One region of the Clostridium moutaii genome, then DNA from elsewhere that is predicted to be linked to it. Evidence: riboswitches for the same ligand, from Rfam matches in the RefSeq annotation. Region 1 holds a riboswitch; the other holds the start of a gene.

Region 1 (6,403 bases):
ATGGAAGAAAAAACAGTTTTCCTTTCCGATAATAATAAAAATGCAAGTACTACAAGCAGCGTAAAAAATGAATCCACCTGTCCCCAAAGGGCAGAATCTATAAAAACAGCGGGATTAAAAATGTAAAATGCACTTAGAAAGATACTTATCCCTAAAGGAAGATATTTTTGAGCCAATTTATATATCAAGTAAGCTGTAGCTACATCCGCTATTATTGATGGGAGTTTTAAAAGCAGAGTATAGTAGGGACTTATTGAACTTATACTTGCTGCCTTGCCAATGAAGAAGAGTACATATATATAAAGAGGCGGGTAGTCGCTGGATCTAGAATTTACGTAAAACTGAGAAAAACTATTTGCTGCAGAAGAGGCCCAACTTTTAAACAAACTTACGTCTCCACCATAGCCTTCCATAGAGGTGGATAATGCAATTCTCAAGAACAAGCCTATAAAAAGCATTGAAAATACAAGCATTTTAGTATCTTTAGTATTTATTTTCATATTTTTTCGGGTGAAAAAATAATAGATCGCAACACACAATACAAGAAATATTGCCAGATATACAGTGAGCAATGGTGCAAATTTGTTGCTTGAAGAAGTAAACCCATTTTCACCGTTTACACCAGGCCTTGTCATATTGCCTCCCTTATTTTGACTTTGTGCATTGCCAGAAGATGCAGTCCCGTTTCCATTATTCTGATTTTGTACATTGCCACCAGATGATTTCCAGTTTCCACTTGGAATGTTTCCATTATTCCTTTGACCGGTTGAATTTTGGTTTCTGTCCCTATTTGCCATATGACCATTGAACTGATTAAATTGCCCTGTTATATTTTTGGATGGTGTGTTGAATTTATAATGTTTTATACTGTAAAGGCATAAAAACAGAGATAACAGTGCCAAAAAAATCAGAATTATCTTAAATAGACCTTTTTTTGAAAGTATTCTTTCCATACTGTTCTAAAACTCCTTTCATGAAATTTAGTATAGTTGTATAATTGTCATATATATATTTTCCAGGATGAAGCTTAAAATAGCCTTAAAAGCTTATCTCTTATTTAGAATTTGAATATTTTCCCTTTAGTATGATATAATTTAAGTTAAGTAGGAGTAAAAGGAGGAACTTTATGGAAAAAATTGCACTTTTGACAGACTCTGCTTGTGATATAGATTGTGAAACCATAAAAAAGTATAATATAAGTATTTTACCTTTTAGAATTATATACAAAAACAGGGAATACATAGATAAGATTGAGATTACTCCAAAAGAAGTATATGATAATATGAACATTGAAATTTCAAAGTCCTCCCTGCCCTCAATAGAGGATATGGAAAAGGTTTTTGATAAGTTGGAAAAAGAAAATTATACCCATGTAATAGCCGTGGCGATTTCCAGCGGGCTTTCAGGCACATATAATGCATTGAAAATGGTAAGCCAAAGGCATAAAAAATTAGTTACATATATTTATGATTCCAAGTCAACTTCCCTTGGAGAGGGAATTATTTTAAAGGAATGTGGAAATCTCATTGAACAGGGCAGGAGCTTTAATGAAATTGTAGATGATATACCAAAAATAAAAAGTAAAATGCACTTCCTTTTTGTTTTTGGAACACTTGAGTATGCCAGAAAGGGCGGGCGCATAGGAAAAATATCCGGTACCATAGGTGAAGTATTGGATATAAAACCCATAGTATATTTTGATGATAATCAGGGAGTATGTTTTACCTATGACAAAGTAAGAGGCAGAAAGAAATCCTTAAGTAAGATGATAGATATAGGCAGGCAGTTTTTGAGTAAATCTCCCTGCGATGTATATATAGTTCATGGCAATGCGCAGGAAGATGCTGAAAATGTCTATAATAGAATTTCCAAATTGCCCAATGTAGAAAATACATATATGATAGGACAGATAAGTCCTATAGTAGGAGTTTATTCCGGACCTGGAACTGTGGGAATATGTTATAAAGAACAAAATTATAGCCATTGACTTAATAAATGTAAATAGTTATAATTAATAAAACAATAAATATAAATCTTGAACTTATCAAGAGAGGTGGAGGGAACAGGCCCTTTGAAACCCGGCAACCAGTACATTGTATAGTGGTGCCAAATCCTGCAGCGGAAGCTGAAAGATGAGAATGTATTTTGCAATTTTAAGTCTGAGGTGTTTCCCCAGACTTTTATTTGTTTACGGATATTTATCCCATCCTTATGAGCAGGCTCCGTCTGGACCTAAAAGAATCACTTGACTATGGAATTATTTGAAAGGATGTGTTTGTATGCCTCAATTAAGTAAAAAACTAGTTAATTTTACTGACTCGGTTATAAGAAGAATGACCAGAATATCGAATAAATATGGAGCAATTAATTTATCCCAGGGTTTTCCGGACTTTGATCCACCTAAAGAAATAAGAGAAGCACTTAAAATAGCAGCGGATAAAGGGCCTCATCAATATGCAATTACCTGGGGTGCACAAAACCTGAGAGAAGCTCTTGCAGAAAAACAATCCAGATTTATGGGACTTGATATAGATCCTGAAACTCAAATTGCAGTTACCTGTGGAAGTACGGAAGCGATGATGGCCTCTGTTATGACTGTATGTGATTCCGGAGATAAGGTAATAGTATTTTCTCCTTTTTATGAAAATTATGCGGCAGATGCAATATTAAGCGGAGCGGAGCCTATATATGTACCCCTTTACCCGCCTGATTTTTCTTTTAACAGGGTTGAACTCGAAAATGCTTTTAAGCAAAAGCCGAAGGCTCTTATACTGTGCAATCCATCCAATCCATCGGGTAAGGTGTTTACTTATGAGGAATTGAAATTCATAGCCGGCCTGGCAGAAAAATACGATTCTTTTGTAATAACTGATGAAGTATATGAGCATATTGTGATGGATCCGCATAAACACGTTTATTTTGCTTCACTTCCAGGTATGTTCAACAGGACTTTAAGCTGCAGCTCTTTTTCCAAGACTTATTCTATAACCGGATGGCGGATAGGTTATGTCATAGGTGATGAGAGAGTCATAGAAAATGTAAGGAAAGTACATGATTTTCTTACGGTTGGGGCGGCGGCGCCGCTTCAGGAAGCAGTTGTAGCCGGACTTAAATTGCCTATGGAATACTATGATTGGCTGAAAAATTTATATACTAAAAAGAGGGACTTGTTTCTTCAGGGATTAAGCGAGGCAGGACTTAAATATGTCAAACCACAGGGAGCCTATTATGTTCTCATAGATGTTTCAGAGTTTAATGTAAAGGATGATTTGAAATTCTGTGAGTGGCTTGCAAAAGATGTGGGAATAGGTGCGGTGCCTGGCTCAAGCTTCTTTAAGGAGGATATAAATTATTTAATAAGACTGCATTTTGCAAAAAAGGATGACACTCTTTTAAGGTCTATTGAAAAACTGAAAACACTCAGGGAAAAAGCTGGATTTTATAGAGAGGGATAAGCAATTGATAATTCACAATTCACAATTGATGATTTACAATTGACAGCGGACAATGCACAATTCAAAGTTCAGAGAACAAAGATTAAAGTTCAGAGTTTAAAGTATAAAGTTAAAGACAATCCGGGGTCAGATTCCCAATTGTCTTTTTTCTTTAAACTTATTTTTTAAAACATCTACTTAATGGCATTTTGATAAGCTGATTTTAAAATAATATATTAAAAATTATTGCACTATTATTCTATCTGTTATATATTATATATAACAGATAGAATAGGAGGGCAGTTATGATAATTAAAATAGATTTTGAGTCAGAAGTACCTATATATGAACAGCTCAGAAGACAAATTATAGAAGGAATAGCCCTGGGAAATCTAAAATTGGGAGAAAGTCTTCCTTCTGTAAGACAGCTGGCGGAGGATATCGGAATAAACCTTCATACGGTAAATAAAGCTTACAATGAATTAAAGTCAGATGGCTACTTGAATATAGACAGAAGGAAAGGAGCCGTAGTAAGCGAAACACTTCCTGAAAGTACGGAAGATTTTGATAAAAAACTTGAGGAAGGGTTCACTTATTTAATATCAGAGGCTTATTTGAGGGGTAAAAAAATAGATGATATTTTACAGCTGTGTTCTGGCATATTTAAAAAATATATTAAAATCGATAAATGAATCATTAAGGTAGGTGAAATTAGATGAATGAGAACTTGTTTATGTGTATATATTTATTCTTTATTTTTATTATAATACTTGTAATTACTATATTGACTCCCAAATTTACGAGAAAAGAAATTGTTTTTGGAGTGAGAGTTCCAGAAGACGAAGCTGATTCAGATGAAATCAAGCATATAAAAACCCAATTTATAAGAAACAATTTAGTGGTAGAAATTCCTTTTATTCTGTTGTTTAGTTTTTTAAACTATAAATTCTTGAATGTAGGCATGATTTTGTTTACTACATTTGCTTTTGTTTTCATAAATTTTTTAGTATATATGATATCCAATAGAGCTGTAAAAAATCTTAAATTACAGAAGTTGTGGCTTCAGGGTAAAAAACAAGTTGTAACAATAGATATTGATTTTTCCAAGAAAAAAAGTGACATGCTGGTGTCAGTCTGGTTTTTCATGATTCCGGTATTTATAATTATAATAAATATAATTTTAGGTTATACCCATTATTCTTCTTTGCCCTATAAGGTACCCACTCACTGGGATTTTTCGGGAAATATTACAGGCTACCAGATAAAATCTAAATTTTTGATCTGGGAGATGCCGCTTGCACAAATTATAATCACTTTTATATCTTTTATAGTTTACAAGGGAATTGGATGGTCAAAACAGCAGATTAGTTCTTTAAATCCGGAAGAATCCGTAAAGAAGAACAGTATATTTAGGAGAAGCTGGTCTATATATATGGTGATCCTTGCTTCTGCCACTGATATTTTGTTAAGTGTTGGTACAATTCAAATATTTAAAGTGATTGATGTAAGCAGTGCATTTTCCAATGCTGTAATAATAGCCTTTTTAACAATTACAATCTTAGCCAGCATAATTCTATCATTAAAGATCGGACAGGGAGGCAGTAATATAAAAATGGGGAAAGACAGCCTTCAAAGAGATGAATCTGAGCTTACAAATAAAGATGATGATGATTCCTGGAAACTGGCAAACACCATATATTATAATCCTGAGGATCCATCCATATTTGTAGAAAAGAGATTTGGTGTAGGTTGGACAGTAAATGCGGGAAGACCAGCTGGAATGGCAATATATATAGGTATTATTATATTTACAATTGTAGTTATAGGTATTTCAATTTTTGCTCAAAGTTAAGAATTGTGAGTTGAAGTTTAGTTAGGAGTTTATAGTGAAGAATAAATTGTAAATGAAAGTTTCCGGCAGCATTCGAAAATCAACCAAAACTATTAATTCATGACTATAAACTCCTAACTTTGATTAATCTGTAGCTTGTCCGTTGTTAACTGTGAATTGTGCATTGACAAATGAATATAGATATCAATTATATTACCAGGGACGTTTATGATCCAGCCATCCCTGATTTTGCCAATATTTTTTATCAACAGTATTGAAAACAAATCTTTTTTGAATAAAACGCATAATATAGAAGAGAACTTTTACTTTTAGACTAGGTTTTACATTACCATAACCATATCTGTGTAGAATTTTAGAAGATAATTTTGTCATATCCCTGTAAATTTCTATCTTTTTCTTTTCACTTACACCTTGCCAGTTTACGGCGGCAACTGCTTTACCGTAGGTAAATATTTTACCTATTCCCCAAAAAGTTAAGCTATCCACAATATCTTTATTTGTTGATTTCATTCCTTTGCCGGCAGCTGTTGAAATGACTAGAGCCATTTTGGAGAACATTGTTTTATTAGGACGGTGTACCATCCATTGAAAGCCAAAATGATCTAATAGTGTTTTCATCTGTCCGCTCACATGAAACACATATACAGGACTTGTAAAAATAATCAAATTTGCCTTTTCAATTGCTTCTCTGATTGGATTGACTTGATTATAATGGGGGCATGCTTCTTCGCTCACAGTAAAACATGAACTACATCCACAACAAAAATTTGGCATATCTTTAGGCAGAAAAAATTCTATAATTTCACTTGTTTCCGATTGCAGTTTTTCTAAAAATAGCTGGGAAATATTATAAGTACTTCCTCGATGTTCCGTACCGTGTACTACTACGATTTTCATAAGCTTCTCCTTATTTTAGTATGTTAATTTATTTATATAATTGAGTTTATCAAGATTATAATCTAATTGCAACTACTTGCTTACACTCACTGGATTTATTTGATCTCTAACTTTAATATTTTGCCAATTATGAACTGTTAATTGTACCTTTGTATTGTAAGCTGTCAACTGTCAATTGTACATCGTAAATCGTTGTGTTAAAATATTTTTATAGTCTCAA
Region 2 (6,403 bases), on a different contig from region 1:
TATTAAAATTCTTCACATCTCCATAATTTTTCACAACATATCCTAAGCTGTCGCTTTTTGGATCCATATTGTCATAACAGGGATCATGGTGAAATATAGCTGCACCTACTACTTCCATATGGAGATCTTTAAGAAGAGCTATTAAACTGTGCCCATGAGCTGCTCCAGCTGTGACGTATACCCTTTTTCCTTTCAATTTGCTCCTAAGCTCTTCAAGCCCAGGAGCAATTTTATCTTTTTCAGATTTTATAAGTTTTTCAACTTCTTTTTCTCTATGGGTAACTTTACCCAGTTCTCTAAACCACATATCCGCACCTTTAATGCCATAAGCTGGTGGGGCTTTAACTTCAGGTACACCATATTCCTGTTCCAATCCAGCTGCCAAATATGTCCCCAGTGTAGGACATATTTGTACTGTAGCTGCAGCTTCAGATATTTTTTCCAGTTGATCTATGGTCGAAAAAGGCACAATGTAATTGGGCTTTAATCCTATTTGTCCAAATAGCTCCGTAAATATATCACTTCCCCAAAAATTAATTACATTTACCATATCCTCTCTTTTTTTAACCGGCGGTTTGACTATTTTCCGCAGAATACCATGGTATGCAGCATCAAAACCTGTTGTCCAAATTCTGGATCTAAATCCTTCACAAGCCACAAACACCACAGGTATCCCCAATTTTTTTTGTGCTTCATCAGTTACCTCTTCTACATCATCTCCAATAATTCCAGATGCACAGGAAGTAGTTACAAAAATTGCTTTAGGCTTAAACCTTTTGTAGGCTTCTTCTATAGTCTTTTCCAGTTTAAAAATTCCACCGTATATCATATCTTTTTCCTTCAAATTGGTATTTAACAACCTGGCATTTTTTAAAGGTAATTTTCTCTTTCTCTGTCCTACTCTATTTGTGAAATTATAATCCTGAAAGTCGGCTGCACACCCTATAGGCGCATGATTTATTACTACCGCATCCTGTATCATAACCAATTGGCATAGTGCATTTCCCGAACTGCATCCCAGGCATTGGCTAAAACTTCTTCTCTTTTCGCATAACTTTCCACTTCTGGATTTGCTGCATAATTCTTTAGCACTTCCACCAAATCCCGTAATTGAACCTAGTCTGGATTCCCTTATTTCCACTTCCGGAGATTTTATGTTAATACTCAACGCTATACCTCCCCTTTAAAAAGCTGGCACTACTGCAACTCCATATTTACTCTTTATAAAATTTCTTACATCCTCTGAATTAAGCTTTTTTACTATTTCTTTTATTTCCTTTTTATTTTCATCGCCCTTTCTTACTACAATAAGATTAGCATAAGGTGATTTACTATCCTCTCTAAATAATGCTTTATTAGGATCCATTTTTGCCTCAAGTACAAGATTTGTATTTATTATGGAACCATCTACATCCGGCAATACTCTGGGAAGCTGAGCTGCATCAACTTCTACAAACTGAAGATTTTTAGGGTTATCCACAATATCCGAAGGTGTAGCACTATAGTTAGCTATTCCAGATTTTAATTTAATTAATCCCTGTTCCTGAAGAAGTTCCAAAGCCCTGTATTCATTGGAGGGATTATTAGGTATTGCAATTTTGGCTCCACTTTTGAGCTCATCTTTTGATTTAATTTTATCAGAATAAAAACCTATTGGCTCCACATGAACCTTTCCAGCTACTGCAAAATTGTATCCTTTTTCTTTAGCTACAGACTCCAAATAAGGTAAATGCTGAAAATAATTTGCATCTATCTGTTTTTCCTGTAAAGCTGGATTTAACTGATCCTCATCATCCAGTACCACAACATCCAAATTGATTCCCTCTTTTGCCAGAGCAGGTTTTATGTGGTTTAATATTTCCGCATGGGGCACTGCTGCAGCTCCTATCTTCACTGTAACACTCTTGCTCTTATCGCTTGAACTGCTTGTACTCTTTGAATCACTGCTGTTTCCACAGCCTGAAAACAATCCTACAACCAACACCAGCATCAATGATATTACACTTTTCTTTTTCATATTAATTCATCTCCCTTAAAATAATCAATCAAATTTATATCTTTTTTTATTTACATATCTAGAAATATGGTCTCCTGAAAACTGTATGATCTGCACCAGGCAAATTAACAGCACAACAGTAGCTACCATAATATCTTCACGAAATCTCTCATATCCAAAACGTATTGCCAGGCTTCCCAATCCTCCTGCTCCTATAGCACCAGCTACAGCAGTAAATTCAATAATGGATATAATTGAAATTGTAATCCCTCTTATAAGTGAAGGCAGTGCTTCTGGTATTAAAACTTTTAATATAATTTGAAATGGTTTTGCTCCCACAGCCAAAGCTGCTTCAATTTTTCCCCATTCTACTTCTTCTATTGATGTTTCAATAATTCTAGCTAAAAAAGGTGCTATTCCTATGGATATGGGAACAATAGCTGCCTTCATACCCAATGTAGTTCCTACAATCAATCTGGCTAATGGCAGTAAAACCACAATTAATATTATAGAAGGAAGGGATCTTATTGCATTTACTATAGCAGCCAATACTTTATTTAATTTTTCATGCTCTAAAATATGTCCTTTTTTAGTAACAACCAAAATAATTCCAAGCGGCAGCCCGATGAGCAGTGCTATGCAGCCAGCTATAATTACCATTTCTATGGTTTCCGACAATCCTTTTAGAATCAACATTTTAAAATCATCAGTCATATTACCTCACCTCCAGGATAATCGGAATTCACACTGAGATTTCTCATTATTTTAACAAACTTTTTAGCAGTATCACTTTTAGGATTTAAAAATACTGAATTTGTGCTTCCTGTTTCCACAATCTTACCTTCTTCAATCACTGCCATATTATTGCAGATATATTTAATAACATCCAACTCATGGGTTATAAGCAGAATAGTTAAATTAAGTTTTTTATTTATATCCCTTAAAAGCTCCAATATGGAATAAGTGGTCTGTGGATCTAATGCGGAGGTAGCTTCATCACTTAATAACACATCTGGTTCATTGGCCAGTGCCCTGGCTATACCCACTCTCTGCTTCTGACCTCCGCTTAATTGGGCAGGATAAGAATCCACCTTGTCACTCAGCTCTACTAAATTCAATATTTCATGCACTCTATTCTTTATCTTTTGTTCAGGATAACCAGATATCTTTAGAGGAAAAGCTACGTTCTTATATACAGTCATTGAATCAAATAAATTAAAGTCTTGAAATATTATTCCAATTTTTTTTCTAGCTTCTCTAAGTTCGTTTTTATCCATAGCAGTAATATCTTTGTCTCCAATGAGTACAGTGCCTGAAGTAGGTTCTTCAAGCCTATTTAAGCAGCGTATCATTGTAGACTTTCCAGCTCCGCTAAAGCCTATTATTCCGAAAATATCTCCTTTCTCCACTTTAAGATTTATATCTTTTAGTACTTGAATTTTACCTTTAGGCGTACTAAAGGTTTTACTTAAATTTTGTACACTTATCATAATAATTTCCTTCCTCCTCCTTTCTTTTAATAATTGCCTATATACCATCTTTCTCTTTAATTAAAATAAATTGCGGCAAAACAAAAAAGAGACTAAATCTTATAAAAATCAAAATTTAGTCTCCAGTTTTTCTGGTCAACCTTTAAAATTTGTATTTAATTAAATTATAAAAAACTCAGAGGAAACCCCTGAGTTTATATTCTCATGATTACCTCATCTCTCAGCTATAGGCTGCAGGAATTAGCACCAATGCATTAATCAATACTGGTTGCTGGGTTTCATAGGGCCTTTCCCTCCACCTCTCTTAATAAGTTTATTCAATATTTAATATTATGACAATCAGTATATCAGCAATATTAAACATTGTCAATAAATTTTTTACTGGAAAATTAAAAATTTAAATATAATCCTCTATCTCCTCAGTCTCCAGGTTAAGTCCATTTACAACCATATCTTCTTTCAGCTCTATTAATAGACATTTCCTGCCTTTTTTATCCACTACCTGCCTTACACTGCTTAAATCCTGTGGTTTTATGGTTATGCTTGTATTTTCATTCTCAATCTTTATAGATTTACTTTTAAAATCAGGAACTACATTCCTGGCTTTAAACTCATAATCTTCCCCGCATACTTCCTGAAAGGCATTTTTAATAGATTGTACACTTTCTACACCACTTTCACCCAGTACCCTTGTAACTTCATTCATATCTAAGGTTGGTTCTTCTTCCCTGTCTTCTTCATCAAGCTTTTCATTTATCTTTTCATATATATCCTGCATAATATCCGGTTTTATTTTGCCTCCTACTGCAGTGCCCAATATGGCATTAAAATTTTCTTTTTCTTCTACTGCTGTAGGTTTTATTGTACAATCCAGTACCTTCTCTACAAAAGTACCATTAATTTGTTTGGCCTTTGAAGAGTAATATATTATCTTATTTACATCTACATACTGACATGTAAAACTTGGAAACATAAATCCATCTAGGGGAGAATTTAAATTTATAATCATGTCCAGTGCAGAATTTGGCTTGAATTTCATTTCAGTATAGTCAAATTTTAATACTTTCTTGGGAATTTCCACTTTATTTACACTACACAATAAAAATTCTACGGCCTGCACATAATCCTCTATGTCACTATCTCCTTCATCCTCATTTTTTTTATTGCTGCTGTAATACTCTGCTTTTATAAAATTTATCACTACATCTGTATCGTAAGTGTAATTTTTAGATATTTTATCCACTACTTTATCTCCGAATTCAGCTATGCTCTCCTTGGAATTTAAAGCATTATACAATATACGCTGAGTATTTTCACTATCATCTGGATTTTTTTCCTTTTCCATTTCTCTAAAATTCAATTCAAATATCTTGGAATCCAGGGAACCTGTGAGCACCTTCTTAAAATTATTTAAATAAAGTTCTCTTTTTTCTATTTCCATCATTTCAAAATGTTCCAATTCTCTGGTTATTATTTCTCCATTATCTTTTTTTAAATATACGCTGTAGACCTCTTTAATAGGCAGCTTATAGCTTCCCAATTTAAATTCCTTCCTTATATTTGCTAAATCTTTTTTATTCATGTTTACATCTCCGCTCTATGAAATTAAGTGATTCTATCTTATACATACTTATTTTAACAAAATATAATAATATTTGCTATAAATAAATTACTATAGTACAAATATAAAATTTTTGATACAATACATATAAAGTATATTTATCTACTTACAAAAAATAAATTATTATATATAAGAGAGGGTTTTATATGAATTTTATAAAAATAAGCGATATAGCCTATAGCGAATTTAAAAAGTTTTTGACTGAAAACAATATAACTTGTGATGTAATAAGAATCTATTTAGAAGGTATGTCCTGTCATGGTCCCCGTTTCAACATAAGTGTGGACAATAAAACTGATAATGATTTAATTCAACAGGTAAAGGATATAAGCTTTATAGTAGATAAGAATTTATTCGTACAATTTAGTGGTTTTATATTCCTTTGTGGAAGTGAAAATGGCCTTGGAGACGGGAAATTCACTATAGCACCTGTATTTAATCCTGATGTTTCAAATTGCGAAAGCTGCCATGGATGCGAAAATTAATAATTTTAAGGAGAATAACACAATGTTTTGTTATAAATGCGGAACTAGAGTTTCCAGTGAAGCTTTATTTTGTGAAAAATGTGGAACCAATTTAAAAGATAATACTAAAGAGGAAAATTTAAATGACAGCACCATTCAAGTTCATAATATAAGGCAAGCCCTAAAACAAAACATAGAAAAGGATCGGGTGAATGCTTTAACTCTAGATAAACCAAATGTCAATATAACAGATTCTAATTTAAATAAAGAAGATAACAATAAAACTTGCTGTAAAATTCCTTTTTATAAAAATATAAATGTGGTCATGCCTCTTTTATCCGCAGTAATTACTGTAAGTTTAACCTGTACCTATTATTTCTATCAGGTTTCTATTTCAAAAAGTGTAGAAAAAAATAGAATAACTGCTGAAAACATGGCACTTCAAGGTAATATATCAGGTGCTTATCCAATAATAGACAAAGCTTTAAGCTTACGTCCAAATAATGAAACTTTAAAGGCGGATAAAAAATTTTTACAGGATGGTGAAATTGTAAACTCCCATATAAATGTTCTAGACAGTTACATAAAGAAAAAAGATTATAATAAAGCTTTAAATGAACTGGATGAGACCAGTAATTTAATATCAGATAAAGCTGGAGCTTTTTATTCCCTATTAAATAAAAACATAGACAATAAGAAGATGGGTATAACTGTACTACAGATAAAAAACGAAATGAATAATAAAAGCAGTATAGAGGATTTGGCTGAACTCCTCAATAAAATATCCAATTACAATGTAAAAGAAGCCAGTGAAACTGCTGCGGAACTCAGA

The links. Region 1 has a riboswitch for S-adenosylmethionine ahead of AB8U03_RS09480 (pyridoxal phosphate-dependent aminotransferase). Riboswitches for the same ligand answer to the same signal wherever they lie in the genome.
Region 2: another riboswitch for S-adenosylmethionine. It lies ahead of AB8U03_RS12375 (methionine ABC transporter ATP-binding protein); the one in region 1 lies ahead of AB8U03_RS09480 (pyridoxal phosphate-dependent aminotransferase).

Annotation. Positions count from the first base shown of each region.
Region 1 covers NZ_JBGEWD010000008.1:1,823-8,225, forward strand. Annotated here, with positions in the region: gene AB8U03_RS09470 (hypothetical protein) at 1-953, opposite strand, end outside; gene AB8U03_RS09475 (DegV family protein) at 1,127-1,987, shown strand; SAM riboswitch class I at 2,039-2,139, shown strand; gene AB8U03_RS09480 (pyridoxal phosphate-dependent aminotransferase) at 2,280-3,455, shown strand; gene AB8U03_RS09485 (GntR family transcriptional regulator) at 3,740-4,126, shown strand; gene AB8U03_RS09490 (DUF1648 domain-containing protein) at 4,150-5,286, shown strand; gene AB8U03_RS09495 (flavodoxin family protein) at 5,479-6,183, opposite strand.
Region 2 covers NZ_JBGEWD010000012.1:9,450-15,852, forward strand. Annotated here, with positions in the region: gene AB8U03_RS12360 (nitrogenase component 1) at 1-1,168, opposite strand, end outside; gene AB8U03_RS12365 (MetQ/NlpA family ABC transporter substrate-binding protein) at 1,184-2,017, opposite strand; gene AB8U03_RS12370 (methionine ABC transporter permease) at 2,042-2,710, opposite strand; gene AB8U03_RS12375 (methionine ABC transporter ATP-binding protein) at 2,707-3,486, opposite strand; SAM riboswitch class I at 3,697-3,800, opposite strand; gene AB8U03_RS12380 (DUF4317 domain-containing protein) at 3,884-5,068, opposite strand; gene AB8U03_RS12385 (HesB-like protein) at 5,254-5,592, shown strand; gene AB8U03_RS12390 (FxLYD domain-containing protein) at 5,615-6,403, shown strand, end outside.